One region of the Diaphorobacter sp. genome, then DNA from elsewhere that is predicted to be linked to it. Evidence: predicted binding sites of a transcription regulator. Region 1 holds the regulator's gene; each other region holds the start of a gene.
What was found. Region 1 encodes FliA, which starts transcription of late flagellar genes. Its sites were predicted from a motif close to CTAAAGTTTNNNNNNNNNNNGCCGNTA; they were not measured.
Positions count from the first base shown of each region.

Region 1 (6,680 bases):
CACAGCTACACGCCCGCGCGGGCCCTGCGCCTGCTACCGGTGCTCAGCCCCGAAGAAGACGGCCCGTGGCTGGAGATGCTGTGGCAGCTGTGCTCCAGCCTGCAGCGCCTGGGCTACCCCGTGGCGGTGCTGGACGGCACCGCCCGCGAAAGCCGCCAGTCCCCCGGCCTCGATCAACTGCTGCGGCCCACTGCCTGGGCCCCCGCGCAGGCGCTGGACGCCGCCGCCGACCGCGCATCACTGGCCGTCTTACCCGCAGCCCAGGGCCTGGCCCGGCTGTCCAGCCTGGCGAGCGCCCCCGCCAGCCCCCGGGGCGACGCCGCCCTGCAACGCCTGGAGCCACTGTTTCGTGCCTACGCCGTGCTGGTGCTGTATGCACCCGCGCAATCGCTGGCCCCCCTGCTGCGCGGCAGCGCCTGCGTGCCGCTGGTCATGACCGGCCCCGGCGCGCAGGGCCTGGTGCGCAGCTACCTGCAGCTCAAACACCTGGCGCTGCATGCAGACGTACGCTGCTGCACGGTAGCCTCCATCACTGCGCCACGCACGCCGGCGCAGGCACGCCAAACCGCGGAGGCACTGGCCGCCCTGCAGCACAGCGCGCAGCAGCTCCTGGGCCAGCAGCTGCACACCACCGCGGTGGCACCGGCACGCGCGCAGGACATCCAGCGACTGGCGTTGCAGCTGCTTGAGAACGGGTGCACCATCGACCCCGAGATGCGCATGCTGCCCCTGCACTGCCCCGGCGCCACAGCCGAATACACGCAACGGAGCCACTGACCCGATGTACACCGCGAAAGGCCAGCTCGACCGCGAAGCGCTGTTTCACCAGCACATCCCGCTGGTGCGGCGCATCGCCCATCACATGATCGCCAAGCTGCCACCCAACGTGGAGCTCGACGACCTGATCCAGGTCGGCATGATCGGCCTGACCGACGCCCTGTCGCGCTACGAAGCCACGCAGGGCGTGCAGTTTGAGACTTTCGCCAGCCAGCGCATCCGCGGCGCCATGCTCGACGAGCTGCGCGAAGGCGACTGGATGAGCCGCGGTGCGCGCAAGAGCCAAAAAGACATCGAGCATGCCCTGCACCGCGTGGAGCAGCGCCTGGGCCGCAGCCCCATGGAATCAGAAATCGCCGCCGAGCTGGGCATGAGCCTGGAGGACTACCAGTCCCTGCTGGGCAAGGTGCGCGGCACCCAGCTGGTCTATCTGGAAGACTTTCACCGCGACGATGACGACGAGGGCTTTCTGGACCGCCATATGGCCGACGAGGGTGCCAACCCCATGTCGGTGCTGCGCGACCAGCGCCTGCGCGCCGCGCTGGTGCAGGCCATCAAGCAACTGCCCGAGCGCGAGCAGTACATCATGGGCATGTACTACGAGCACGACATGAACCTGAAAGAAATCGCCGCCGTACTGGGCGTGACCGAATCGCGCGTGTGCCAGCTGCACAGCCAGTCGATTGCACGGCTGCGCACCAAGATGCGAGGGCATTGATTTTTTGACGCCTCGGTTATTGGAGGTCAGACGACAGTCGCTGAACCGGGATTAATTGGAATCCGACCCCCAATAATCACCCCCAATAATCTGACCCCTGGTAACCCAAACAGCCGGCATCACCCCGGCGCCCGATAAATCCGCGCCCCGCGCGCGCCGGATGACGGGCCGTAGGTCACCCCCTCCACCGGGGGCAGCAAGGACGCCGCCTGCCGCTCGGTCAATGCCATCACCCGCGCCAGCTGATCGCGCACCCGCGTCAACTGCTGGCCAATGGCCTGCACGCGCCGGGCCGTGGCGGGCTCCAGCGTGGCAGCTGCCGACGGCGCCAGCGCCTGGGACAACGCCACTGCTGCGCCGCGCAACTGCACGGCCGCCTGCTCGAAAGTCTGGGGGTTGGATGCAAGAAGCGCAGCCTGCAAGTCCTGCAGCTGCGCTTCGATGGAGGTGAGGGTGGCGTCGAGTGACATGGGGCACAAGTCTAGAGCCTGTCACCCCGGGCTGACCAGGCCGCGCAAACCGGCTTGCCGGATACCCTGCGCAGCGCTAGTCCGGGAGATTTTTCAGCCGCGCGAGTGCGACAAGGTTTCGTAGGCATTGGCCAGCAGTTTGTCGGCCACGGCTTCTGCGTCCACGCTGAAGGTGCCCTGATCGATGGCGGTTTTGACAGCCTTGACCTTCTCGGCATTGAAGTCGGCCGTGCTGCGGCCGGTTTCTGCCGTGCGCGCCGACGCCGACAGCGTCACGGGCACACCTGTAGCGGCGCGTGATGCGCTCTGGGCCGCAATCTCTGCGGCAGGGGCGGGCGCGGCGGCCTTGGCCTGCTGCTTGTTGGCAGCGGCTTGTGCCAGCGCACTCGCGATATCCGGGTTGTGTCCAATCTTCATCACACTCTCCACCACCCCTGTGAGATGTGGGGCCAGTACCCATGCTTTCGGCTGGCAGGGAGCAGACTTTAGCGCTTTGTGGCAATTGGCGGCCTTTCATGGCCATTTGGCGTCTTTTTGCAACGGTGGACGGAGCGTCCGGGCGCCCGTCACATGGCAGCCGTTTGCGCAAGCGGCGTTTGATCACATGGACGCTTCGATGCTGCCGTCTTCCAGCACGGTGCCGCCAATGATGCGTCCATTGGACATGCGCACGCGCACATTCTGGCCCTGGGCGCCGGCGCTCATGGCCTGACCTGACGATGTGACGGCGTAGCCTGGCCCTTGCACCACCACGCGCACGGGTGCGCCGGCCTTGAACAGGTTGGGCGGGCGCACCATGTTCTGGCGCAGCGCCTGGCCCGCAGCCAGCGGGCGGCTGGCGGTCTGGCCCACCCAGTCCTTGGCGTTGGCCACGATGGCGGCGGGCTCGGCCGCCCAGTCCACTTCAGCCTCGATGGCATCCTGTTCGGTCAGTACGGTGCCGGTGCTTACGCTGCCGGCCAGCACCCAGGCGGGGCCGAAGGCTTTGACGGTGAGGGGCAGAAACACATTCCAGCGAGTGGCGCCATCCACGCAGCGCAGGCCCAGGCGGGTGCGCCCCCACAGGCGCGCGCCCGTGGGCAGGTAGGGCTCGACCCGCGCGCAGGGTGCCAGGCGCAGGCGCGAATCGAGCGCGCCCACGCTGACTTCCATGCGCAGCGGCATCCCGCCGGCCTGCACCTGGGCCAGCGCATCGTCGAGCCAGCGCTGTGTGACCGCTCCCAGGTCGGCGGTCTGATCGGCGGTCTGCGCAACTGACTGCTGGCCCTGTGCGGGCAGCGCCAGGGCGGCGCCCAGCAACAGCGCGGCGCACCACTGATGCAACCGGCGCAACGGGTTCAGTGACGGATGCAACGGTTGGTGTGCCGGCTGCTGCGGCGCGCATGCCGATGCAACGGGGGGAAATGAAAGGCGCAGGCAACGCGGCATGGCAAGACTCCTGTGGAAAGGGCGGCGGCCCAGCTGCAGCACCTGCATGTCGGCCCTAGCAGGCCGGGGCGCCTGTTCACACCTGCCACTGTAGGCCGCCGCGCTGCGCCGGATGCCTGAAACAGCGGGCCAATCCCCGCCTTCTTCGCGCTTTAGAAAAACGCGGCGGTTTTGATAATCGGTGCACGTCCCAAGCCCATCCGGCAAGGGCGCCAGCCCCACACCAGATAGCCGCCCGAGGCCGACATGCTCGACAAGATGACCAACCGCCTGGACTTTCACGGAAACGCGCTGCTACTGCGCTCCGAGCGCCAGCGCGCCATCGCGAGCAACATTGCCAACGCGGACACCCCCGGCTACGTGGCGCGCGACTTCAAGTTTGCCGACGCGATGCGCGCCGCCACCCAGGCGCAAGCCCCCGCGGGCCAACCCGCGGGCCAAAGCAGCCAGAGCGTGAGCGACCCGCGCCACATTCCGCTGCCGGCCGCCACTAGCGGCACATCGGGCAACACGCTGGGCTATGCCCTGCAAAGCCAGCCCAGCCTGGACAACAACACCGTGGACATGGACCGCGAGCGCGCCGCTTTCGTGGACAACGCCGTGCGCTACGAGGCCACGCTGCGCTTCATCAACGGCCAGTCCCGCACGATGCTCAGCGCCATCCAGGGCCAGTAATACCGAAAGAGAGCACCCGCCATGTCCATGTTCTCCATCTTCAACGTCTCGGCCAGCGCCATCAGCGCACAGTCGCAGCGCCTGAACGTCGTGGCCAGCAACCTGGCCAACGTGGACGCCGTGGCCGGCCCCGACGGCCAGGCCTACAAGGCGCGCCAGGTGGTGTTTCAGACCGCGCCGATGGGCCCCGAGAGCGCCGCCGGCGTGCGCGTGTCATCCATCCAGGAAAGCGATCAGCCAGGGCGCCGTGTGCTCGACCCGTCCAACCCCATGGCCGATGCAGAGGGCTATGTGACCCATTCCAACGTGAACGCGGTGGAGGAGATGGTCAACATGATCTCGGCCTCGCGCTCGTACCAGAACAACGTCGAGGTCATGAACACGGCCAAGACGCTGCTGCTCAAGACCCTGCAGATGGGTCAGTAAGAAAGACGAGGGCCCGCCATGATTCTCACCCCCATCGGCACCACCGCTGCGGCCAGCGCCGGCGCGCAGGCCAACGCCGCCAACGACCCCGCAGCCATGCAGGACCGCTTCCTCAAGCTGCTGGTCGCGCAGTTGAACAACCAGGATCCCATGAACCCCCTGGACAACGCGCAGATGACCTCGCAGATGGCGCAGATCAACACCGTGACCGGCCTGCAGACGCTGAACCTGTCCATGCAGACCATGGCCGAGCAGTTCGGCACCATGCAGCAATTGCAGGGCATCTCGATGATCGGCCGCTCGGTACTGGCCGAGGGCGACCGCATGAGCTTTGCCGACGACGGCAAGGGCACGGGCCGTTTTGACCTGGCAAGCGCCGCCACCGATGTGAAGGTGGAAATCGTCACCCCCGGCGGCGTGTTGGTGGACACTGTGGCGCTAGGCGCGCAGCAGGCCGGCCGCCGCACGTTCCAGTGGGACTCCAGCAAATACGACGGATCCGCCGGCGACCTGCGTTTCCGGGTGGTGGCCGTCACGGGCGATACCGCCGTCGCGGCCACGCCGCTGATGCAGCAACAGGTGATGGCCACGGGCTCCATGGCAGGTGCGCTGACGCTCACCCTGGAGGATGGCAGCACCGTCAACTACGCCAACGTCCGCGGCGTGCTGTAAGCGCCACGCCCTTCAAGAACGCACGCACTTTCGTCATCAGGAGCACATCATGAGTTTCCAGCAAGCCTTGTCGGGCCTCAATGCCTCGGCCAAGAACCTCGACGTGATCGGCCACAACATCGCCAACTCCAACACGACGGGCTTCAAGGCCTCGCGCACGGAATTCGCCGCCCTGGTGGCCTCGGCCCTCGGGGCGGCGGGGGGCATCAACTCCGGCATCGGCACCGAGGTATCCGCCGTCTCCCAGCAGTTCACCCAGGGCAACCTCACGGTGACGGGCAACAGCATGGACGTGGCGATCAACGGCAACGGCTTTTTCACGCTGCAGTTGCCCGACAACACGCGCGCCTACACCCGCGCCGGCAACTTCAAGCTGGACAATGCGGGCAACGTGGTGACCAATGACGGCGCCCGGGTCATGGGCTACCCCATCGACCCCATCACCGGCCTGCGCACCTCCAATACCGCACAGCCGCTCACCTTCCCCACCTCCGCGCCCATCCCGGCCAAGCAAACGACCAGCATCAACGCCGGCTTCAACCTGGATGCCCGCGTCACCGACGCCAAGGGCGACCCGAGCGCCACGCCGCCCGTGCCCGCCACGCCGCGCACCACCTATGGCACGTCGCTCAACGTCTATGACAGCCAGGGCGTGGCTACGCCGCTGAGCTTTTACTTTGAGAAGAACGGCGCCAACACCTGGGACATCTACAACCAGCTGAACGATCTGACCACGGCACCGCCCACCGTGCCAGCCGCTACGGGCCGCGTCATTTTTGACAACACCGGCGCCATTGCCGCATCGGTCGAACCGATGCCGCTGGCCACTCCTGGCGGTGCCGACCCCACACTGACGCAGGCAGACGACTTCCCCACCGAATTCACCTATCGCTTCTACGGCCCCGACGCCACCGGCGTGTATGCCATCCGCGAGACAACCCTGACATTCACCAACCCGGCCGAAGCCTGGGACTTCACTTTCGACGCCACCAATCCGACCCTGGTCACGTCCGCGCGCCTGAAGAGCGACCTGGTGAACTACGCCACGGGCACTCCCGCAGCAGGCGGCAGCTTCGGAGTGGGTACTGACCTGACCACTGCTCCCGAGGCCGCCAAGCAATCCTTCGAACTGGCGCTGAGCGTGAACCCCAGCCCCGCCAATCCGAACAGCCCCACCACCCCCCCCACGCCTGGTGGCAACCCCGCGCCGGGCGCCTTCGCGGTCACGCTGGATCTGAACAAGGTGACGCAGTTCGGCACCAAGTTCGCTGTGGCCGAGCTGCGGCAGGACGGCTACACATCGGGCGAGCTCACGGGCATCAATTTTGAGAACAACGGCATGATCACGACCCGCTACTCCAACGGCGTGACGCGGGCCGAAGGCCAGATCACCCTGGCGAGCTTTCGCAACACCCAGGGACTGATGGCGGCGGGAGGCAACAACTGGGTGGAGACCTTCGAGTCGGGCGAACCCATCATGGGAGCGCCCACGGACGGCAACTTCGGCGCGCTAC
Region 1 is NZ_JBFWLZ010000067.1:625-7,304, forward strand. It holds gene AB7E35_RS14480 (hypothetical protein) at 1-777, shown strand, start outside; gene AB7E35_RS14485 (RNA polymerase sigma factor FliA) at 782-1,495, shown strand; gene AB7E35_RS14490 (hypothetical protein) at 1,615-1,965, opposite strand; gene flgM (flagellar biosynthesis anti-sigma factor FlgM) at 2,059-2,382, opposite strand; gene flgA (flagellar basal body P-ring formation chaperone FlgA) at 2,566-3,318, opposite strand; gene flgB (flagellar basal body rod protein FlgB) at 3,640-4,068, shown strand; gene flgC (flagellar basal body rod protein FlgC) at 4,090-4,494, shown strand; gene AB7E35_RS14515 (flagellar hook assembly protein FlgD) at 4,513-5,166, shown strand; gene AB7E35_RS14520 (flagellar hook protein FlgE) at 5,216-6,680, shown strand, end outside.

Region 2 (10,653 bases), on a different contig from region 1:
AGCCGGATCCAAGCCATGGCACAGGAGTGGTACCTTGCCCGGATAGCCCGGAAAAAGGACATCCCCCCTACAGCCGCCCCAAAAAACTGAACCAACCATGGAGCTACTTCTCACCGGAGGTACGGGTTTTTTTGGCAAGGCCCTTTTGCGACACTGGCAGGCATTGCATGGCACAGGCCAGGATGCGCCTTCGATCACCCTACTTAGCCGGTCACCGCAGGATTTTTTGGCACGCAACCCTGAATTCGCGCACCAGCCCTGGCTGCGCCTGCACCGGGGCGACATCCTCGACCCCGCATCGCTGCCGCCAGCCGGTGGCTTCACCCATGTGCTGCATGCGGCTGCCGACTCGACCCGTGGCCCCCAACTGAACCCCATGCAGCGCTATGCGCAGATCGTCGATGGCACGCGCCACCTGCTGGACTATGCGGCACAGCATCGCATTGGCCGCTTTCTGCTCACAAGCTCCGGTGGCGTCTATGGCCCGCAGCCACCCGGCATGGATGCCATTCCCGAGACCTACAACGGCATTCCCGATCCACTACGGCCAGAACACGCATACGGCATTGCCAAGCGCTGCGCCGAGCATTTGTGCGCCCTGTACCAGCAGCAGTATGGCGTCGAGACCGTGGTGGCACGTTGCTTTGCCTTCATAGGCCAGGACTTGCCGCTGAACGTGCACTTCGCCATCGGCAACTTCATCCGCGATGCCCTGACTGCGCCCACAATCACCGTCAGCGGCGACGGCACCCCCGTTCGCTCCTACATGGACCAGCGCGATCTAGCGTACTGGTTGGAAGCCTTGCTGCGCAACGGCCAAGCAGGCCATGCGTACAACGTCGGCTCGGAAGCGGCCATCACCATCCGCGAATTGGCGGAACTGGTGCGCGACCTGCTGGCGCCAGGCAAGCCCGTGCACATAGCTGCTGCGGCAGGCGCCGACAGTGCCAGGCAGCGGTACGTACCTTGCACCGCCAAAGCCCGCAACGCACTGGGTTTGCATTTGCACCACACGCTGGCGCAGGCCATTGAGCACACCGTCAAACCGCACTAAACAGAGCGGCCAAGCCATGACCACCATTCCATCTACACCGCGCGAACGCATTGCCACACAGTGCGTCTGCTGCGGCAATATGCAACTGCAAGCCTCACCAGCCATCCTTATGCCGTTTGTCGCGCACCGGGTGTTTGGCTGGCGCCCCGTCGTCATCGACGCCTCCTGGGGACTGAACACCATTGCCAATGGACACGCATACTCCATATGCAACTCCCTGTATTGCGGGGTGTGTGACTTTCTTTTTCTCGACATGCGTTTTAGCGATGCCGAGTTGTCCCGGCTCTACCAAGACTATCGCGGCCCAGACTATGTGGAGTTGCGGGAACTCTACGAACCAGGCTACCGGGAGCGCAATCGGTTACTGCTTGCAGACATCCCCTACCTTGACCAGATAGAAAACTTCATTGCCCCCCACATTGCGCCCAACCCTGCAATTTTGGATTGGGGCGGAGACACGGGGAAAAACACCCCCTTCAAGAGCAAGAACAAATGCCTCCACATCTACGACATCAGCCAAAAGCCCACCATCGCTGGCGCGAAAAGCGTCTCAGCACAGGAAACACTTGCCTCGGCATATGATTTGATCGTTTGCAGCGAAGTTTTGGAACATGTCCCCTACCCCTGCGACATACTGCAGGCCATTTGCCTGCGCATGGATAAAAGCAGCACCCTCTATCTTGAGGTGCCACACGAACCCGTAATGCAAGAAGACAAAAATACTCGACTGAAAAACAAAAAACATTGGCATGAGCACATTAATTTTTTCTCCATTTCATCGATGGAGAAATTACTGGATCAATGCACATTAAACATAATCAACAGTCAGTCAACCGCAATAAAAACCGACAACGAAAATTTTAAAATCCTGCAAATCATTGCCAAATTAAAATAAATCCAGACAACACCGTGAAAGACGCTCCCAACACAGGTCAGATGATCTACAAGGATCAAATACAGCGTCCGCCATATGCATTCGGTGTATGGCTTGGTTTTGTTTCAGCTGATGTCGATCTTTATAATTCAACTTCGGCGGTTTTCAAAATCTCTGAATCAACCCCCAACAAACACCTGCCCGCAACTATTTTATATTTTGATGAAATCAATGATTTACTCACCAACAATCAATGGTACGGAGAGATGCTAGCAATCAAAGAATTCAATCAAGCACACGAGTACCGAAAAATGGAAGAAATGCGCGTTCGACAGAATAACGCACCAGCAGGATGGCATGATCATATATATGGTCTGCATGTGCTGGATCATCCCATCCGGACCGGTAAAATCAGCGGCGGCAGCCTGGACATCAACATCACCGCCATTTGAATCTAGGATCGATTTTTATTTACCTATAGGTCGAACGTTGTCCCAGCCACTTCTCTCCCTATGCATTCCAACCTGCAATCGAGCAGAGTTGCTAGAACCTTTACTCGAAAATATTGCCAGGGAAAGCGCCCCTTTCCTGGATCGGCTGGAAATCGTTGTCTCGGACAACGCATCGACCGATCATACCGAGGCGGTGGTCAAGGCAAGTCGCCTTCCCATCATTTATGGAAAAAATGCCAGTAACTTGGGATTCGGCAACAACCTGCTGAACGTTACCGCCAAGCTCGCCAGCGGCCATTATGTGTGGGTTATCAGCGACGACGACATCGTTTTGCCCGGCGGCATTGCACGCATTATGGATTCTATCTCTGCCGCCCCCCACGTCAGCTATCACTATGTCAATTTCGGTTGGATTGGTCCCTCGTTGCGCAGCCGCCTCATCCGCCAGGCGAAGCCGGCCATTCCGGAGTTTCTGCTGAAGAACCTCCAATGTGATTCCCGTGAATGGCTGCATCTTTCACAACTGGAAGAACTCGTCTTTCTGCCAGGGAAAAACCCTTCCGCCTTGTTCAGCGGCACATTCTGCTTTGTCACCCGGCGGCAGTTTTTCGTGGATGCACTCAATTGGCTGAAGCCCAGTGCCAGCGTTGACGGCTCTTCCGTGCTCGTTGATGATTGCTTCCCCCATGCAATGCTGACCGTGCCTCGCGTTGCGGGCCAACCCATCGCCTACATCGGCGAACCCTGCATGCTGCAATGCGTCGGCGCATGGGAATGGAAGGCCTACGCCAACAAGAACATGATTTTCGGTATTCACCAGTTTTTTCGCTGGCTCGAAGGCCAAGGATTTGGCGCCGAAGGTATGCAACGCTTGTGGAGCAGCTATTACGACATGGCTGGCCGACTTTTTGCGCGCATGCAGTGCTTTCCCGAGGAAAACAAGGGCTTCGACATCGTCATGCACGAAGCCATTCCGGATGCTGCATCGCGCCCGGCTTTTTGGAATGCGTTCATGAATGAGAGCAAGCTTTGCATAGAAGCCGATCACGAGGCGGAAGGCTTGGCTCGCTTGGTCAGGGAATTTGTCGGCACCTGCCCAAACGCACGCATCGGCCTCTGGGGTATACAGGGCAGGGGTTACAGTTTTCTTAGAAAGAGCCCTGACCTCCATGCAAATATGGTCTGGGTTACCGACAAGGAGGAGGTCTTCCACGGTGACGCATTGGAATACGCCGACCTAAAAGTTTCGCCCCCTGAGTCTATCAGCAGTGCAAAAATAGATTGCCTGGTTATCGCAACCCGTCGTACCTTCATTAATGATGTGATTGATACAGTTTCGACCACTCTTGCACCCGGAACAACCATCATCAGTGTTGATGGATTGGCGTATGTGGAGGAAAAAACATGACTCCTTACCAACCGGGGTCTAGTTTCTACCAAAGCCGCCATGGGCCGTATTACATCGTCAGTCCTGATTTCTCTCAGAAAACGGCAGGACCTCGGATGTTGCATTATTTATGCCACATACTTAACGAACTAGGTTATGAGGCATACATTACTTCGCAACTCCAAAGCCCTTGGCTGCGCACCCCTGTGTTGACCCATGAGATCCAGAAAAGGCACAAAGATACCCACCGCACACCGATCGCCGTTTATCCAGAGGTCATACGTGACAACCCGCTCCAAGAGCCTGTAGTTGCACGTTGGTTGCTCAATAAGGCAGGCCATCTTGGTGGGCATGCCAGCATTAATCCCAACGACATCATTTTTTATTGGGACGAATGGGTTCTACAAGGTGAGGCGCACAGTGGGCGACTTTTCTTACCCCCTGTCGATGAACGAATCTTCAACGATGAAAATACCTCCACCACTCAAAGAACAGGATTTTGCTACTACGCTCACAAGTATCTTGCATTCGGCGGGAGAATAGCGGATACGATTCGGCAAAACGGCATCAACCTGTGCCAAGAAATTCCCCGATCCGCCGAGGAGATTGCAGATATTTTGCGCTCCACCAAAGTTCTGTATTGCTATGAGCCTTCCAATATGGTGGCTGAAGCCTATGCATGCGGCTGCCCCTCGATCTTCATTCAGTCAGATTACTTAAAACAGTTCAACCTCGAAAAATACGGTATCCCGACCGTAGAGGAAGCGTGCCTGGATTTTTCCTTGGTTCCGGATCTCCCGGCAGAGAGAGCCAGACACCTCGCCGCGGCACGCGAACAGGCGCGACAAAGCGTACAAAACTTCATCGAAGTGACACAAAGCGCCGCCCGAGCATACGCCGGATTGTCCACGCACCAGCAGCGCAGAAAGCTGGCTGCCAGCACGGCCGCCTGCGCCGCAGACAACGGTCAGCCTCCTTTGAGCCAATGGCTGGCCGAGCGCGTTCCAACACCCGCGCAGTCGCGCTTGATGACGCAATACCAAGCCAAAGCTCCGCTCTCACTAACCCTCTTCATCCGCACCCAAGGTCAGTCAGGCAGCAGCCTGGGTGCCACCTTGCAAAGCCTTGCAGCGCTGCCGTCGGCGTTCACGCCACAGTCCATCATCGTACTGGGCGCGAATGCCGCTCATAGCCAGTTGCCCCAGTTGTGCAACGTTGCCGCCATAACGGCCACCGAGCAGCTTGACGCCATCCACCAACTGGTACAAGCCGGTGCGTGCGACTGGCTTCTGGTGGTGAATGCGGGCGAATATTTCACCCCCTCGGGTTTGCCCATCGTGATGCTGGAGTTGCTAGCCGCGCCGCAGTGCCGCGCCGTCTTTGCCGATGCGCTCGTGCCAACTGACTCTGGTGAGCCGACTCCCATGTTCCTCCCGGATTTCAACCTGGACATGCTGCTATCCTGCCCCGCGAACATGGCTCGGCACTGGCTGTTCCGCCGCGATGTGTTCCTGGAGGCTGGAGGCTTCGATGCAGCTTATGCGCAGGCCCCGGAATTCGAACTACTGTTGCGCCTGATCGAAGCCGGCGGATTGAACGGCTTGGCACACATACACGAACCCCTGCTGGTCACCCACACACCGCTGCTGGCGAACAACGCACATGAACTGGCAGCAATTGCCAAACATTTGCGCGCGCGTGGCTACGACAACGCCACGGTCGATGCTTCCCTGGCGGGCCGCTACCGCGTTCTCTATGGGCACCAGGCGCAGCCGCTGGTGTCCATCATCATCCCCACCAGGGACCAATTCGCCTTACTAGAACGCTGCGTCAACTCGCTACTGGAGAGGACCACCTATCCGCACTACGAGATCCTGCTGGTGGACAACGGCAGCACCGAGCCCGCCGCCTGCACCTGGCTCGACGGCCTGGCGGCACTGGGCGAAGCGCGCATCCGCGTGCTGCGCTATCCGCAGCCGTTCAACTACGCCGCCATGAACAACCTAGGCGCACGCGAGGCGCGCGGTGACTATCTGGTGCTGCTGAACAACGACACAGCCATCGCGCAAGGCGATTGGCTCGACGCGCTGCTCAACCACGCGCAGCGCCCCGAGGTGGGCGTGGTCGGCGCCAAGCTGCTCTACCCCAATGGTCAGGTGCAGCACGCCGGACTGCTGCTTGGGCTGCACGGCATGGCAGGCTACCCGTTCTCCGGGGCCGAAGCCGACGCACCGGGCTACATGCACCGGCTGGAGATTGACCAGAACTACAGCGCCGTCAGCGCTGCCTGCCTGATGGTGCGCCGCGCGCTCTACGACGAACTGGGCGGCATGGATGCCGATGCATTCCCGCTTATCTGCGGCGACATCGATTTATGCCTGCGCGCACGCGCGGCAGGCTACCTGACGGTGTGGACGCCCCACGCCGTGCTGCTGCACGAGAAGGGCGCCACCCTGACCTCTACGCCTCCCGAGGCGTTCGACCAACAACGCGCGCTTGCGCAGGACGAGATGTACCGACGCTGGCTGCCCGCGCTGGCGCACGACCCGGCCTACAACCGCAACCTGTCGCTCCAGTCCACGGAGTTCGCCGTGGAAACAGATACGCGCTTGAACTGGGATCCATTGCCCTGGCGCCCACTGCCGGTGGTGTTAGCAGTAAATGCAGACGCCTTCGGCTGCGGCCACTACCGCATCATCCACCCCGGCCAGGCCATGGCGAATGCCGGACTGGCCGATGTACGCGTGAGCGAATACCACTACGGCCCGGTGGAGATGGAGCGCCTACGTCCTGACGCTTGGGTGCTCCAGCGCTTGGTGGGCGATGTGCCGTTCGAGACGGTACGCCGCACAGTACCCTTCACCCAGGCGTTCAAAGTGGCTGAACTGGACGACTACCTGCTCAACCTGCCCATGAAGAATGGACACCGGGGCCAACTACCGCAAGACATGCAAAGGGTATTGAAACGCTGGCTCGATCTGACAGATCGGCTGGTCGTCTCCACTACCCCCTTGGCCGAAGCAATGGCAAAGCTGCACCGCGACATTCGTGTAGTGCATAACCGGCTGCCCCCCGAACGTTGGGGCCACCTCTCCAGCCTGCGCCGCCAGGGCCAGCGCCCGCGCGTCGGCTGGGCAGGCGGCTCAAGCCACCAGGGCGACCTGGAACTGATCGCCGACGTGGTTAAGGCCCTGGCAGGTGAGGTGGAGTGGGTGTTTCTGGGCATGTGCCCAGCGCCCATGCGCCCTTACTTGCACGAGCACCACACGCCCGTCAACATTGCGTCGTACCCTCATAAGCTTGCCAGTTTGAACCTCGACCTGGCGGTGGCCCCCCTGGAACACAATCTGTTCAACGACTGCAAAAGCAACCTGAAGCTGTTGGAGTACGGCGCCTGTGGCTACCCCGTGGTATGCAGCGACGTAGCGCCCTACCAATGCGGCTTGCCCGTGACGCGCGTGAAGAACCGCTACAAGAACTGGGTGGACGCCATCCGCATGCACCTGGCCGATCTGGACGCATCGGCGGCATCAGGCGACGCGCTGCGAAAGGCCGTGCACCAGCATTGGATGCTGGAAGGCGCACACCTACAAAACTGGCTGCAAGCTTGGCTGCCAGACTGAGTGAATCGCTAAACGAGCCGTACTCCGATCCGACTAGGCGCACCACGGCCGATCCTTACGGGTCAGCGGACTAGTTCTCAAGTGGCGCCCGTTCAATCCGATACCATTATCACTACCGTGCATTCTCGCCGCGGCCTAGCTTGACTGGGTGCGGTTGTTCTCACCAGCCCACCCACGCTTCTGAACCGCCTTAATGAACGTCATCATTGGATACATCGTCAGCCTGGTCTGCGTCTTTGGCGTGTTCATCCTGCATGGCGGCGCCATTGGTGTGGTGCTCAAGGCGCTCCCCTTTGAAATGGCCACCATCGGTGGCGCGGCACTGGGGGCGTTCATCGTCAACAACCAGCCCAAGGTGATCAAGGCCACCCTGAAGGCCATTCCTGCGGCGCTCAAGGGCTCCAAATACACCAAGGCGCGCTATCTGGAGCTGATGGCGATGCTCTACGAGATTTTGCAAAAGGCCCGCAAAGAGGGCCTGATGGCGATCGAGGCGGATGTGGAGGCACCGCACGAGTCCGAGCTTTTCAAGAAATTCCCCACCGTGGGCTCTGACCCGCATGTGGTCGAATTCACCACCGACTACCTGCGCATGATGGTGTCGGGCAACCTCAATTCGCACGAGATCGAAGCCCTGATGGACAACGAGATCGACACCCACCACCAGGAGGCCCATGCGCCGGTGGCGGCGCTCAACCGTGTGGCCGGCGGCTTGCCGGCCTTCGGCATTGTGGCCGCCGTGCTGGGGGTGGTGAACACCATGGGCTCGGTGGGCCAGCCGCCGGCGGTGCTGGGCGGCATGGTGGGCTCGGCGCTGGTGGGCACCTTCCTGGGTATTTTGCTGGGCTATGCCTTTGTGGAGCCGATCGCCGGACTGGTGGAGCAAAAGGCCGCAGACGCCGCCAAGGAATACGAGTGCATCAAGTCCACCCTGCTGGCCAGCATGCAGGGCTACAACCCGGCCACGGCGATCGAGTTTGGGCGCAAGGTGTTGTTCTCTGGCGACCGCCCGACCTTTGCCGAGCTGGAAGCGCACGTCAAGGGCAAAAAGTAGGCGGGGGTGGTCGTGGCAGAAAAAAAGCTCCAGCCCATCATCATCAAGCGCGTCAAGAAAAGCGCGCACGCCGCGCACGGCGGCGCCTGGAAGATTGCCTACGCCGACTTCATGACGGCCATGATGGCCTTCTTTTTGCTGATGTGGCTGCTGGGCTCCACGGCCCAGGGCGACCTGCAGGGCATTGCTTCGTATTTTCAGTCGCCGCTCAAGGTAGCCATGCAAGGCGGCGACGGAGCGGGCAACAGCTCCAGCATCATCCCGGGCGGCGGCAATGACCTGACCAAAGTGCACGGCCAGGTGCGCCGCTCCAGCGCCGAGAAAAACCAGTTCAGCCCCGACGCGTTGCGCGCCGAGCGCGCCCGCATCGACGCCGAGCGCATTAAGGCGCTGCAGACCAAGATCGACGCCATGATCACGGGCAACCCGCGCCTCAATGAGTACCGCTCGCAGATCCGCCTGGACCTGACCCCCGACGGGTTGCAGATTCAGATCGTGGACGAGCAAAACCGCCCCATGTTCGACAGCGGCAGCGCACTGGTCAAGCCGTACATGCGCGACATCCTGCGCGAGATCGGCGCGGCGCTGGGCGAAGTGGAAAACCGCATCAGCCTGGCTGGTCACACCGATGCCGTGCCCTATGGCAACGGCGAGCGCGGCTACAGCAACTGGGAGTTGTCTGCCGACCGCGCCAATGCCTCGCGCCGCGAACTGGTGGCCGCCGGCATGCCCGACGACAAACTGGGCCGCGTGGTAGGCCTGGCGGCCAGCGATCTGCTGGAGCCGGACAACCCGCGCGCGCCAGTCAATCGCCGCATCACCATTACCGTATTGACGCACGAGGCAGAGGAACGACTCATGGGCAAGAGGAATGTCTTATTCCCCCAGGAGAAAACCCCGGCCGAAAAGCCGGACAATCCTGCATTAAACCCCTGAGCGTCGGTAACAACTTGTCACGCCGTCGGTGACTGACGACAATAGCCCTCCCAATCTCGCCCCTCTTTTGCACCGAAAGGGTCCTTTGTGTCCTCCGCCCTTCGTTTTCTGATCGTTGATGACTTCTCCACCATGCGGCGCATCGTCCGCAATCTGCTCAAGGAAAGCGGCTACACCGAGGCCGACGAGGCCGAGGACGGCGTGGTAGCGCTCAACAAGCTGCGCAACAGCAAGTTCGACTTCGTGGTCACCGACATCAACATGCCCAACATGAACGGCTTTCAGCTGCTGACCGAGATCAAGAAGGACGACACGCTCAAGCATCTGCCAGTGCTCATGGTGACGGCCGAGGCGCGCAAGGAAGACATCGTCGCCGCAGCCCAGGGCGGCGCTGCGGGCTATATCGTCAAGCCATTCACCAAAGCCACGCTCGAAGAAAAGGTGACGCTCATCCTCAAGAAGCTGGGGCTGTAACCATGGGAGCTGCGGATCAAGGCATGCCCGCCGGCGCGGCGGACGACGTCCACCAAAAAATCGGCCTGCTGACGCGCCAGCTGCACACCGCACTCACCGAGCTGGGCTATGCCGACCAGTTGCGCGGCAGCATGGGTGAGCTGCCCGATGCGCAAAGCCGTCTGTCCTACATTGCGCGGCTGACGGGCGAGGCGGCCGAAAAGGTGCTGGGCCGCGTGGAGCAGGCCAAGTCGCTGCACGACTACATGGCCTCGGAGACGAAACGCGTGGTCACCTCGCTGGTGGCCGATCCGGTGGCTGCCGTGGCCAGGGGCGAGGTGTACAACTTTCTGACCGACGTCGATCGCGTGACCAAGGAAGCCGACAGCCACCTGACCGAGATCATGATGGCGCAGGACTTTCACGACCTCACCGGCCAGGTGATCGCCCGCGTGGTGAACCTGGCAAGCACGCTGGAGCAGCAACTGGTGCAGCTGCTGCTGCAGACCGCGCCGCCCGGCGCGCAGCCGCCCGCCACACCCGAGCCGCAACGCGAACGCCTGCAAGGCCCCGTGGTCAACCCGGGGGCCACGCCCGACGTGGTCACCGACCAGTCGCAGGTGGATGACCTGCTGGCCAGCCTGGGGTTTTGACGGCTCCAGTTTGGCCCGAAAAAGCACCGCCGGACACCGCCGGGTGCAACCAGACTCCGCCAATCGGAGGCTTGCTGCTATTACCCCGATAGCACATCAGCGGCAACGTGGCTCTGCCTGCCACCGCGAATAGCGCCGCACCTGCCCCTTTATTCGGGCTTTAGCTT
Region 2 is NZ_JBFWLZ010000020.1:2,600-13,252, reverse strand. It holds gene AB7E35_RS08685 (polysaccharide pyruvyl transferase family protein) at 1-90, shown strand, start outside; gene AB7E35_RS08680 (NAD-dependent epimerase/dehydratase family protein) at 98-1,054, shown strand; gene AB7E35_RS08675 (class I SAM-dependent methyltransferase) at 1,071-1,949, shown strand; gene AB7E35_RS08670 (hypothetical protein) at 1,964-2,380, shown strand; gene AB7E35_RS08665 (glycosyltransferase family 2 protein) at 2,418-3,788, shown strand; gene AB7E35_RS08660 (glycosyltransferase) at 3,785-7,390, shown strand; gene motA (flagellar motor stator protein MotA) at 7,584-8,444, shown strand; gene motB (flagellar motor protein MotB) at 8,457-9,380, shown strand; gene cheY (chemotaxis response regulator CheY) at 9,468-9,854, shown strand; gene AB7E35_RS08640 (protein phosphatase CheZ) at 9,857-10,486, shown strand.
Region 2: the regulator FliA is predicted to act here: its motif matches at 7,467-7,493, upstream of motA (flagellar motor stator protein MotA).

Region 3 (13,316 bases), on a different contig from region 1:
CTCAGGGGGTTGTTCATGATCATTCGCCATTGACCCAGGTTTTCAGGATGCTGGCCACGGCCACCGGGTTGCTGCGGGCCAGCTGGCGTGCCTCTTCCAGGCGCAGCTGCTCCTCGGTGGGCTGCAGGTCCTGGGCCTGCACCGGCGCCGGCAGCGCCGGGCGCTGCAGCTCTTCGCCGGCCACGGCGTCCAGCTGCGCGCCCGGCTGGCGCGGCCCGCCCTCCAGCGACTCTTGCTTGCGCCCCTTGATCACCGGGCCCACCAGGCCCAGCAGCAGCAGCGCCACCGCCAGCGAAACACCCACGGGCCAGCCCAGCGACTTGGCCAGCTCGATCATCTCGGGCTGCTTCCACAGGGGCTGCTCGGCGGTGTTCACCTCTTCCACCAGGAAGGGCGCATTCATCAGGTTGACCGAGTCGCCGCGGTCTTTGTTGAAGCCGATGGTCTCGCGCACCAGCGCCGTCATCTGCTCGATCTGCTCGGGCGTCAGCGCCTTGGTCACCGGGGGCTTGCCCGGCCCTTCGCTCACCGACTGGTAATTGACCACCACGGCAGCGTTCACGCGCTTGATGGAGCCTATGCCGCCACGCGTCACCTGCGTGGTCTTGTCCACCTCGTAGTTGGTGATGGACTCGCGCTTGCCCGGCGCCGCCGCGCCGCCCTGCACGCCGCCCGCCGCCGTGGGCGCGGGGTTGGCGCCGTTGATGGGCGCGGCGGACGCCTGCGGCGGCTGGTTGCTCACCGCGCCGGGCACGCCCGTGGGCGGCTGCGCGCCGGGGGCGCCGCCGGTCTCCACCACCTGCTGGCTGCGCACGGCGCTGGAATCGGGGGCCAGGTTGGGCCGGTGCTGCTCCACCGTCTGCTCGGTGTGGCTGAAGTCCACCTCGGCCGTCACCTGGGCCTTCACGTTGTTCTTGCCCACCACGGGCTCCAGCAAGTCCAGGATGCGGCGCGAGTATTGCTGCTCGATCAACTGCACATAGGCCAGCTGCTGCGCATCCACGCCCGCTCCGGACATGTCGGGCGTCTGCGACAGCAGCTTGCCCGTGTCGTCCAGCACGCTGACGGCCGACGGTGCCAGCTCGGGCACGCTGGAGGCCACCAGGTGCACGATGCCCGCCAGCTGCGCGCGATCGAGCGTGCGTCCGGGGTACAGGCTCAGCAGCACCGAGGCAGAGGGCTTTTGCTGCTCGCGAAAGAAACCGTTTTGCTGCGGCAGCGCCAGATGCACGCGCGCGCTTTGCACCGAAGCCAGCGCCTGGATGGAGCGCGTCAGCTCGCCCTCAAGGCCGCGCTGGAAGTTCAGCCGCTCCTGGAACTGCGTTACGCCAAAGCGGTTGCTCTCCATCAGCTCGAAGCCCGTCACCGAACCCTTGGGCAGTCCCTGGGTGGCCAGGCGCAGGCGCACGTCGTGTACCCGGTCGCTGGGCACCATGATGGCGCCGCCGCCCTCGGTGTACTTGTAGGGCACGTTCATGGTGGCCAGCTGCGCCACGATGGCGCCACCGTCCTTGTCGTTCAGGCCCGAGAACAACACCCGGTATTCGGGCTGCCGGCCGTAGAAAAAAAACGCCACCAGCACCGCCAGCACCAGCGCTGCCGCAGCGCCCAGGCGCAGGCGCGCGGTGCGGTCAAGCGACGCCAGCCGCTGCAGCGGGCCAGTGCTGGCGGCGGCGGCGGGCGGGGTCACGGGAATTTCGGCTACTGCAGACATGGTGCTTTCCAAAGGGTCTGGCGCCAGGCAAGACTCTGGCGGTGGCCCGATTATGAGAGCCGCCCCCGCCGCCATTGGCCGGATTAGCCGCGCCTTTGGCCATCATTTCCGCACGCCACCGATCCGCCAAACGCCTACGATTGCCCCATCCCGAGCCTTCCCCAGAGCACCACCATGGACCTGCGCATCAACAGCTCCCAGCTTCCCGTCACCGGCACGCAGGTGGCGCGCCGCGTCACGGCGCCCCAGGACGGCGTGCAGGAAGCCGGCTTCTCGTCCGCCTTCAAAAACGCCCTGCAGGCGGTCAGCGCCGCCCAGGACCGCGCAAGCGGCCTGCAGCGTGAAGTGCAGCTGGAAAACCCCAACGTGAGCATCGAGGAGACCATGGTCTCGATGCAAAAAGCGCAAATCGGCTTCCAGGCCACGCTGCATGTGCGCAACCGCATGGTGCAGGCCTACACCGACATCATGAACATGCAGGTCTAAGACCACCGCTCATCGCGCATCCACTCATCATTTGATAGCTTCTGGCGCTTGACGGATAAGCGCCAGCGCCATTTCCGGCCTAAAAAACACCGGCTACCTTGCGGTAGCCGGTGTTCGGTGTCCTGGCGCTTTGGCGGCAAGACAACCCCGTCGCCTGTCTTGCTGGACCACGCCTTCGAGACTCTTGTTTTGATAGCTGCCAGCGCTTGATAAATAAGCGCCGGAACCGTTTTTGACCAAAAAACCTTAGTGCATCACCTGCGGCTGTCCGTCGAACAAGTGGTCAAACTGCACCAGCCATGGCTCGGCCAGGCAGCGTATCTGGGCATCGTTGCGCAAGATGCGCTGCATGATGCGAGCCTTTTCCTTGCGATGCTCGGGGGCCAGTTCCTGCTGGCGGGCCTCATAGCGCAGCTGCTCGATCAGCACGGCGCAGGCGCCCTCGTAGCGCACCACCTCGTCCCAGTCTTTCTGGCGCGCCGCCTCCAGCATCTTGGCGCTGCTGTCTTCGATGGCTTTGTAGTAGTCGATGAGCATTTCCGGCATTTTTCAAGCCTCCGCCAGCGCAGGTTCCGCTGCTTCGCTGGCCATTTCGTTGTTTTTCTTCATGTCTTTCCAGCCCTGCGCAATCGGCTCAATCAAGCGCATCACTTCTTGCATCATGGCGTCGTCGTTGCGTGCGTTGGCCAGAACCAGACGGCGCAGGCTGTAGTCATAGATAGCCCCCAGGTTCTGGGCCAGCTCTCCACCGGCCTCGCGGTCCAGCGCCGTCATCAAGCCCTCCTCCAGAATGCGCACGGCCTTGGTAATGCTGTTGCACTTCGTCAGCACATCACCGCGTGCCAGTGCGCCACGGGCCGTGGCAATGGCATTCAGAACACCGTCCAGCAGCAAGTTGACCAACTGGTATTGGTCGATGGTGTGCATGCTGGTTTCAACGTTGATGCGCTGGTACGCGGATGCGGCGCGGGGAGTGAAGGCACTGAACATGACGGTAATCCTGAAACTGGCTGCTATTCAATTTATCGGCACAAGGCCGTCAAACTGAAGCTCTTTCAGCCCGAGGATTTATTCCATGTCGTGACCTGCTGGGCAATGTAGGAGTTGAGCGCATTGAGCTTGCTCATCTGACTGTCCAGGGCCACGTAACGCGCCGTCAGGCTGGCTTCCAGCCGGGTGGCCCGATCTTCCACAGCCTGGGTATCCTTGGCATTCAGATCCTTGGCCTTTTTCAGCAATTTGTCCTTGCTGGAGAAGAAGCCGGTTCCATCGGCCAGCAAGCCGTCGATCGTGGACTTGATCTTGGTGCCCACGCCATTTGAGGTGTTGCCATCGGCGCCGCGGAAGAACGCCTTGAGAGCCTCTGGATCCTTGAGCGCGGCTTCGAACTTGGTCGAGTCAATCGCCAAGTCGCCCGAGGGCCGCAGTGGATCAGTTCCCTTGGCCGTGCTGATGCCAACATCGGACAGTGTCCGCAGTTTGCCATCCCCGCCCGCCACCGACTGCAACGCCATGCGCAGGGTGTTCTGCAGTGTCACCGCCGACGAGTCGCCTTGCAGCAATCCGGCCGTCTTGGTGTCCTTGTCGTAGGCTGTGATCGTGTTGAGCGCCTGGTTGACCGCGTTGTAAGCCTTCACGAAGGCGTCCAGGTTCTCCTTGACCTTTGAGGTGTCGCTGGCCACAGTGATCTCAACCGGCCCGGCCGTTTCCTTCAGTGCGTTGAACGTCACGCCCGACACCGTATTCGTGAACGTGTTGCTGGCCGAGGTGACCGCGATGCCGTTGACCGTCGCCTTGGCGTCGGCCGCATAGATGGTGGTGGCGCTATCCATGAGGCGCGACAAACCCGAACCATCAGCATCGTCGCCATCGGTATCGGTGACCGTCATGCGGAACCCTGCCTCTTCGCCGGTGCTCTGACTGCGTAGCAGCAGCCGCTCGCCCGAGGCGTCGGACACGATGGTGGCCGTCACGCCCGCCTTGGCGCCGTTGATCTTGCCAGCGATGTCGGAAAGCGTGTCGTTGATCCCGACGGTGATATCCACCGCAGTCTTGCCATCGGCAGGCGTGAACGTAGAGGAGTCCGCCCACTTGCCCACCTGCAGGCGCAGCGTGCCAGCGCCCACCGGCAAGCCCTTGCTCAGCGCTTGCGAAGTCGTGGTCTGCGCTTTGGCCAGCCCCTGCACCTCCACACTGAACGTGGAAGCTACCGTCCCCCCCACCGCCGACGCGGTGACAGCATCCTTGTTCGACGAAGCAGCGGTCACTGCATTCCAGCCCGTCACGCTCGTCAGCTTGCTCGCGGCGTCTGACAAAGTGGACACCAGTGACTTGATCTGACCATAGGTAGAAATCTTGGCGTCGATCATCGTGGCCTGGTAGGTCAGGCCAGTAGTCCGGGTGATGGGCAGGCGCGCCATGTCCACCGACGATTTAATGATTGCGTTGACATCCACGCCGCCGCCGAGACCGACCCCTAGGGACGTAAAGCTGGCCATAGCCACCTCCTGATAAATGCACTGTCAGGTTAATACCAATCGAGAGATTGTCCAGCCAAGCTGCCAGGCGCATTGCGCCGAAAAGTGCCCGAAATACCGTCCATCCCTGCAAGCGACAAAGCGGCGGCGATCTCGCATCGCCGCCGCTCCTTCTTGCTTTGCAAAGCCGGCCCCTCAGGGGCCCGGCTTCCCAAGCCGCGCTTAGCGCAGCAGGGCCAGCACACCCTGGGGCAACTGGTTGGCCTGCGCCACCATGGCGGTGCCGGCCTGCTGCAGGATCTGCGCGCGCGACAAGGCGGCGGTTTCCGATGCAAAGTCGGCGTCCTGGATGCGGCCGCGCGAGGCAGCCATGTTTTCCGACGTGGTCTGCAGGTTAGTCACTGTGCTCTCGAAGCGAGACTGCAGGGCGCCGTAGCTGGCACGCTGGCTGGCGATGGTCGAGATGGCGGCGTCCACCATGGCCAAGGTGCGGTTGGCACCGGCCACCGTGCTCACGTCCATGTCCTTCACCTTCTGCATCTGGCTGGCCGTCGCAGTGGTTGCCTTCAAGAAGCCGGCAGTCGTGCTGCCAGCGCTGTCCGTGGCACTGAACGACTTGGACGAATCCAACGTCAACTGCCCCGTGATGACAATGTCGTTCGTGCCAAAAGCGGCGGTGGACAATCCGGCTACGGCAGCGCCCAATGCAGTACCTGCTCCATTGTTGGTGCCGTCTAGCGCCTTCAGAGTGAACACGCTGGCGGCATCCGACTTATTGAGCAACTTGATGTCTTCGCCGGAAGCATTGGTCAAGACAAGGCCATTTCCAGCGTCGTTCAAGCGAGCGGACACACCCGTCTTGCCCGACACATCGTTGAAGGCCTTCACTGCAGCGCTGAGGCCTTCGGCCGTGTTGCCGTTCGTCTTGAACGAAATGGTGACTGGCGCACTTGTTTCGTTGTTCGACGCCACTTGCATGGTGTAGGAAGCCCCGGACACAAACGTGTCCATCCCCACTTCCGTACGTGCCGACGCGCTGACCCCCGTGAATTCGGTTTGCGCGTTGACCAAGGCTGCCACATCTTTGGCAGAAGATTTGGCCCCGTAGGTAATGTCTTTCTTGCCAGCAGCCCCCTCTACGGTCAGCGTCCCCCCCGTAATCGCAGACGAGCCGGCGGAGGTGCCGCGCAGGACCAGGTTCGTGCCTGCGGTACTCCCTTGGGTCAAATCGCCCGTGGCGTCGGTGGCGGTAGCTGCCTTCGCGCCAATGCGGTTGTTGCCGTAGGAGTTGGTGCTGAAGTTCGACGAAGTGGCCGTGATGGTCTGGTTGGCATTGGCGCCCACCTGGAACTGGGCGCTGGTGAACGAGCCGTCCAGCAGCTTGCGGCCGTTGAATTCAGTGGTCTTGGCGATGCGGTCCAGCTCCGAGGTGAGCTGGTTCACTTCGGAGTTCAACGCTTCGCGATCCGAGGCGCTGTTGGTGGCGTTGGCCGACTGCACGGCCAGCTCGCGGATACGCTGCAGGATGTCGCCCGAGCTCTTGAGCGCGCCTTCTGCCGTCTGCGCCAGAGAGATACCGTCATTGGCATTGCGCACGGCCTGGTTCAGGCCACGGATCTGGCTGGAGAAACGCTCGGAAATGGCAAGACCGGCGGCGTCGTCCTTGGCGCTGTTGATGCGCAGGCCCGAGGACAGGCGATTGATCGAGGTATTGAGCGCATTCTGGCTGATGCTCAGGTTGCGCTGGGCGGTCAACGATGCGACGTTGGTGTTGATAGTGGCCATTGCTACTCTCCTGAAGGAACTGACATATCTATGGCGTTGCCGCCAACTGGGCCCAGAACCGTCTGGCCGCAGGGTTCACAGCGCCCAACCAGGCTGACTGTTGAACAGCGGGTCGTCACTTTTTGTTTCATGCGCCCCGTTGATTCTGTTTTCGGGTTGCGCTTGGAAAACTTTAGGACTGAATTGGCGGATTGAGCGGTTTTTGGCGTGCTTATCAAGCCAACGGCGCAGCAGCCGCTGGCCACAATCCCTCCAACGTTCCCAAAAAGTCCGCCGGAGGGGTAACGCTTGAACCGGCAGTAATGTTCATTTCCAGCCCTGCAGGAGTTCCGCAATGGCATCGACGATCAACACCAACATCGCCTCGCTCACCGCCCAGCGCAATCTGGGTGTCAGCCAGGCCTCGCTCAATACCTCGATCAATCGCCTGTCCTCGGGCCTGCGCATCAACAGCGCCAAGGACGACGCCGCCGGGCTGGCCATTTCAGAGCGTTTTACTACACAAATCCGCGGCATGAACCAGGCCGCGCGCAATGCCAACGACGGCATCTCGCTCGCCCAGGTTGCCGAGGGTGCGCTCAAGAGCTCGGGCGACATTCTGCAGCGCATCCGCGAGCTGGCCGTGCAGTCGGCCAATGCCACCAACAGCGCCTCGGATCGCGAAGCGTTGAACGCCGAAGTGAACCAGCTCACCTCGGAGCTGGATCGCATCGCCAAGACCACCGAATTCAACGGCCGCAAGCTGCTGGACGGCTCGTTCACCAGCGCCCAGTTCCAGGTAGGCGCCAATGCCAACCAGACCATCACGGCCACTTCGTCCAACTTCAGCACCAGTGCCTACGGCAACTACCGTATTGGCGGCAAGGCAGTAACGCCGACGGACAACACCGGCGATCTGACACTGGGCAGCCTGCCGGGCTCCGTCAAGGCACAAGCTGCGACGCCCACCTCGGGCATCACCGGCCCCGGCACGCTGACCGTGGATGGCGCCTACGGCAAGAAGGCCATCACTTACCCGGCCGGTGCCTCGGCCAAGAGCGTAGCGTCCCTGGTGAATGCCCAGACCGAACTCACCGGCGTGAGTGCCTCGGCACGCACCGAGGTGGGCATCGACAGCCTGGTCTCCGGCGCCTCGTACACGATGCAGGTGGCATCGAACAACGCCACGGGCTCCCCCGCGACGGTTTCGTTCACCGTCAACTCCCTCACCGCCGACGGCCTGAGCGCCGCCGTGAAGGCATTCAACGACGTGTCGGCAAAGACCGGCGTGTCGGCCCGCGTGAATGACGACGGCAACCGCATCATCCTCACCAACGATTCCGGCGAAGACATCAAGCTACTGAACAACTCGGTGTCCACCAGCACCTTCGGCTTGACCAACCCCGACGGCACGCCACTGCCTACAGCCCAGACAGGCATTGCGGGTCAGGGGGGTACTGGCACCTTCGCCGCCAACGGCTACGTCGTCACGGGCCAGTTGACGCTCGATTCGTCCAAGTCGTTTAGCGCCTCGGATAGCCAGGGGACGCTGACAGGAGGTGGCTTCATGCGCGCCAACACCGCCACCTCCAGCCAGTTGCAGGCCGTCAAGGACATGGACGTGAGCACGGTCGGCGGCGCCAACCGCACCCTGGCCATGGTGGATGCTGCCATCGCCGCGATCAGCAGCCAGCGTGCCAATTACGGCGCCCTGCAGTCGCGCTTCGAGACGGCCATCGCCAACCTGAACATCTCTTCGGAAAACATGTCCGCCTCGCGCAGCCGTATTCAGGATGCTGACTTCGCCGCGGAAACGGCCAACCTGTCGCGCACCCAGATCCTGCAACAGGCCGGCACCGCCATGGTGGCTCAGGCCAACCAGATTCCGCAGGGGGTACTGGCATTGCTCAACTAAACAGTGGTTCCCAGTAAAAACTCCCTCTTTATATCTTTCAGCGCTTGCCAGGCAAGGGCTGAAAGCCATTTTTTCAAAAATCCATGCTGGGATTGCTTGGCATACGCATGTTTCGTGGCCACTACGCTAACCTCAGCATTTTGGTACTCGCATGAACATCTGACATGATTCTCGCCAAGTCTCTTCGTCCCGCCCACGCAGGATTGCCACAATGAAGGCTGTCATCCTGGCAGGTGGGCTGGGCACGCGGATTTCCGAGGAATCGCACCTGCGACCCAAGCCCATGGTTGAGATCGGCGGCAAGCCCATCATCTGGCACATAATGAAAATTTACGCCCACTTCGGCATCAACGACTTCGTGATCTGCCTGGGCTACAAGGGCTACGTCATCAAGGAGTATTTCGCTAACTACTTCCTGCACATGTCCGACGTGACCTTCGACATGGCCGGAAACCGCATGCAGATACACGACCAGCACGCAGAGCCTTGGCGCGTGACCCTGGTGGACACGGGCGAACACACAATGACCGGCGGGCGCCTCAAGCGTGTGCGCAAATACCTGGGCAACGAAACCTTCTGCATGACCTACGGCGATGGCGTGGCCGACATCGATGTGACCGCGTTGCTGGCGTTCCACCGCCGCCACGGCAAGCTAGCCACTGTGATGGCCGTGCAGCCTCCGGGCCGCTTCGGGGCGCTGGAGATCCGGGGCGAACAGGTGCGTGGATTCCAAGAAAAGCCCGACGGCGACGGCGGCTGGATCAACGGTGGCTTTTTTGTTCTGGAGCCCGGCGCGCTCGACAGCATTGCGGGCGACGCCACCATCTGGGAGCAAGAACCCATGCGTCAGCTGGCTGCGCGCGGCGAGTTGATGAGCCACTTTCACCGCGGCTTCTGGCAGCCCATGGACACCCTGCGCGACCGCCATATGCTTGAAGAACGCTGGCACAGCGGGCACGCGCCCTGGCGGTTATGGAGCTGAGCCCCGCGTTCTGGACTGGACGACGCGTGCTGCTGACCGGACACACAGGCTTCAAGGGCGGCTGGCTGTCGCTGTGGCTGCACATGCTGGGCGCCAAGGTGCAGGGTTACGCATTGCCGCCAGCCACCACTCCCTCGCTGTGGCTGGCGGCACGTTTGGACGAACTGACACCCGGCGCGCTAGCAGACATCCGCGACATCACGCGCGTGGACGCTGCCGTTACTGCATTCCAGCCGGAAGTGATCCTGCACCTGGCGGCGCAGCCGCTGGTGCGCGCGTCTTACGCAGCACCTACCGAAACCTACGCTACCAACGTGATGGGCACGGTGTACCTGCTGGAAGCCGCTCGCCGCTGCGCTTCAGTACGCGCGGTGGTGGTGGTCACCAGCGACAAATGCTATGACAACCGCGAATGGCCCTGGCCGTACCGTGAAAACGATGCACTCGGTGGATACGACCCCTACAGCAGCAGCAAAGCCTGCGTGGAACTGCTGTGTGCCTCGTGGCGCGCTTCGTTTTTGCAAGACAGCGGCGTTGCACTTGCCACTGCGCGCGCGGGCAATGTTCTCGGCGGCGGTGATTGGTCGCCCGACCGCCTGGTGCCCGATGCCCTGCGCGCCTGGGAGCGCGGCGAAACCCTGACGCTGCGCCACCCCCATGCCACCCGCCCCTGGCAGCATGTGCTGGAACCGCTGCACGGCTACCTGCTTCTGGCCCAGTCGCTGGCAGAGGGCCAGGAACACACCGCATCGGCCTGGAACTTTGGCCCAGACTCCGAAGGACTGGCCAGCGTGGCCGATGTGATAGCGCAGCTTTCGGCGCTATGGCCTGGACCGGCGGCATGGCGCATCGAGGAACAGACGCGCGAGCCCCATGAGGCCGGACGGCTGGCACTGGACTCCTCCAAAGCAAACCAACATTTGAACTGGCGCCCGCGTTGGACACTGGCACAGACACTGGCACGCACTACCGACTGGCACAGTGCTTGGCGTACAGGCAAAGACATGCAGGATTTCACACGTATGCAAATTGCAGCCTTTCAAGACAGCGCCCAATGAACTTCCCTGACGAACCATCCCTGCGTAAGCACATTGGCGAATTGGTGGCAATGTATGCACAGCGCTACCACGCGCCAGCGCCTTTCGTCCCTGGCGAAACCACCGTGCCGCCTTCAGGCAAGGTCATCGGCGCACCCGAACTATGCGCCATGACCGACGCCGTACTGGACGGCTGGCTGACCACGGGCCGCTTCAACGAAGCCTTCGAACAGCGCCTCGCCAGCTACCTGGGCGTGCGCCACGTATTGACCACCAACTCTGGCTCCTCTGCCAACCTGCTGGCGTTCTCGGCGCTGACCTCACCACTGCTGCGCGAACGCGCCATTCAGAAGGGCGACGAGGTGATCGGCGTGGCCGCAGGCTTCCCGACCACGGTGAACCCAGTCCTGCAGTTCGGCGCCGTGCCGGTGTTCGTTGACGTGGAGCTGGGCACTTACAACATTGACGTGGCACAACTGGAGGCCGCCATCAGCCCGCGCACCAAAGCCATCATGCTGGCCCACACGCTAGGCAACCCATTCAACCTGAAAGTGGTGCGCGAAGTCTGTGACCGCCATGGGCTGTGGCTGGTCGAGGACTGCTGCGACGCGCTGGGCTCAACCTGTGACGGCAAGATGGTTGGCACCTTCGGCGATATCGGCACACTGAGCTTCTATCCGGCCCACCACATCACCATGGGCGAGGGCGGTGCGGTATTCACCAACTCACCCATACTCAAACGCGCGCTCGAATCGTTCCGCGATTGGGGGCGTGACTGCTACTGCGCGCCCGGCAAGGACAACACGTGCAACAAACGTTTTTGCCGCCAACTGGGCAGCTTGCCGCAAGGCTATGACCACAAGTACACCTACTCGCACCTGGGCTACAACCTCAAGATCACCGACATGCAGGCCGCCTGCGCCCTAGCGCAGATGGACAGCCTGGAAGCCTTCATCGCCGCGCGCAAACGCAATTTCGCCTGGCTGCACGCGCGCCTGTCGCACTGCGAGGACTGGCTGGTGCTGCCCGAGGCCACGCCGGGCAGTGATCCCTCGTGGTTTGGTTTCACGCTTACCCTGCGTGACGGCTGCGGCATTGACCGCACGGCGCTGCTACAGCATCTGGACGCCCACGGGATCGGCACGCGCCTGTTGTTCGCCGGCAACCTGACGCGCCAGCCCTACATGCAGGGCCAGACCTACCGCGTCACAGGCGAGCTGCGTGTGACCGACAAGGTGATGCACGACACCTTCTGGATCGGCGTCTGGCCTGGGCTGACTGAAGACCACCTGGACTACGCAGCCAGCCAGATCGAAGCCTTTAAAGGCGGAAAGACACGACACACATGAGCACGACGACGCCTCCTACCGCTTCCGCACTATTTACGCAGCCGCTGTTTATCCTGGAGATGGCCAACAATCACATGGGCGACCTAGCCCATGGCGTGGCGCTGGTCCGCGCCTTTGCGGAGGTGTGCAAGCCGTTTCCGTTCCAGTTCGCCTTCAAGCTGCAGTACCGCGACCTGGACACCTTCATCCACAAGGCCATGCGAGGGCGCGATGATGTGAAGTACATCAAACGCTTCAGCGAGACGCGGCTGACACGCAAACAGTTCGACAGCCTGGTGGCAGAAATCCGCGCCAACGGCTTTCTGTGCCTGTCCACCCCGTTCGACGAGCCATCGGTGGCCGTGATCGAGGATCAAGGCCTGGACGCCATCAAGATCGCCAGTTGCTCCATGAGCGACTGGCCGCTGCTAGAACGCGTGGTGCAGACACAGCGCCCACTGATCGCCTCCACCGCAGGGGCCACGCTGGAGGAGATTGACCGCCTGGTGAGCTTCCTCACGCACCGCCAGAAAAACTTCGCCATCATGCACTGCGTGGGCGAATACCCCACGCCGGACGCGCACATGCACCTGTCGCAGATTGACTTCTTGCAGCGGCGCTACCCTGGCGTGCACGTGGGCTTTTCCACGCACGAAGACCCGGACAGCACCGACATCGTGCAAATGGCACTGGCCAAAGGCGCGCGCGTATTCGAAAAACACGTCGGCCTGCCTACCGCACAGTACCCGCTCAACGCCTACTCGGCCAGCCCGCAGCAAGTGCAGCGCTGGCTGGAGGCTGCCCAACGCGCCCTACTGCTATGCGGAGAAGGCGTGCAGCGCCAGCCTGCCAATCCTGTGGAGCGCGCAAGCCTGCGCAGCCTACAGCGCGGCATCTTCGCCCGGCGGTCGATTGCCGCGGGGGAAACCGTGCACGCCGAAGACGTGTACTTCGCCTTCCCGCCGCAGGACGGGCAATACACCGCCAACGACTGGTCGAAATACGCCACCTTCACCGCCCAAACAGCCGTTGCCGCCGACGCCGCGCTGACCCCCCACAACACCAGCCAGCGCGACATGCGCGCCAAGGTGTGGGAGATCGTCCAGCGCGTGCGCGCCCAACTGGCCGCCAGCCATGTGGTGGTGCCCGCACGCGTGGACCTGGAAATCTCGCACCACTACGGCCTGGAGCGCTTCGACGAGGCCGGCCTGACCATGCTCACCGTGGTCAACCGCAGTTACTGCAAGAAGCTGCTGATGTTGCTGCCCGGCCAACACCACCCCGAGCAGCACCACCGGCAAAAGGAAGAAACCTTCCATGTGCTGCATGGGGAAATGACGCTCTCGCTCAACGGCGTGGAGCGCCCATGCCGCCCGGGCGACGTGGTCACCATCGAGCCCGGCGTGCGCCACGCCTTCTACAGCGCGGGGGGCGTCATCATCGAGGAACTGTCTTCCACGCACATCAGTGACGACTCGTTCTATACCGATGAAGCGGTCAACGCCAACCGCGACCGCAAAACCCTTTTGAGCTACTGGATGGACTAGCCGTGCCGACCCCCTATCGCGTTGCCGACTACATCGCCGAATTCATCGCCACGCTGGGCGTGGGCC
Region 3 is NZ_JBFWLZ010000020.1:17,425-30,740, reverse strand. It holds gene fliF (flagellar basal-body MS-ring/collar protein FliF) at 20-1,714, opposite strand; gene fliE (flagellar hook-basal body complex protein FliE) at 1,889-2,200, shown strand; gene AB7E35_RS08740 (flagellar protein FliT) at 2,447-2,746, opposite strand; gene fliS (flagellar export chaperone FliS) at 2,750-3,190, opposite strand; gene fliD (flagellar filament capping protein FliD) at 3,256-4,698, opposite strand; gene AB7E35_RS08725 (flagellin) at 4,900-6,462, opposite strand; gene AB7E35_RS08720 (flagellin) at 6,797-8,356, shown strand; gene rfbF (glucose-1-phosphate cytidylyltransferase) at 8,568-9,338, shown strand; gene rfbG (CDP-glucose 4,6-dehydratase) at 9,329-10,396, shown strand; gene rfbH (lipopolysaccharide biosynthesis protein RfbH) at 10,393-11,724, shown strand; gene AB7E35_RS08700 (N-acetylneuraminate synthase family protein) at 11,721-13,250, shown strand; gene AB7E35_RS08695 (thiamine pyrophosphate-binding protein) at 13,253-13,316, shown strand, end outside.
Region 3: the regulator FliA is predicted to act here: its motif matches at 6,612-6,638, upstream of AB7E35_RS08725 (flagellin).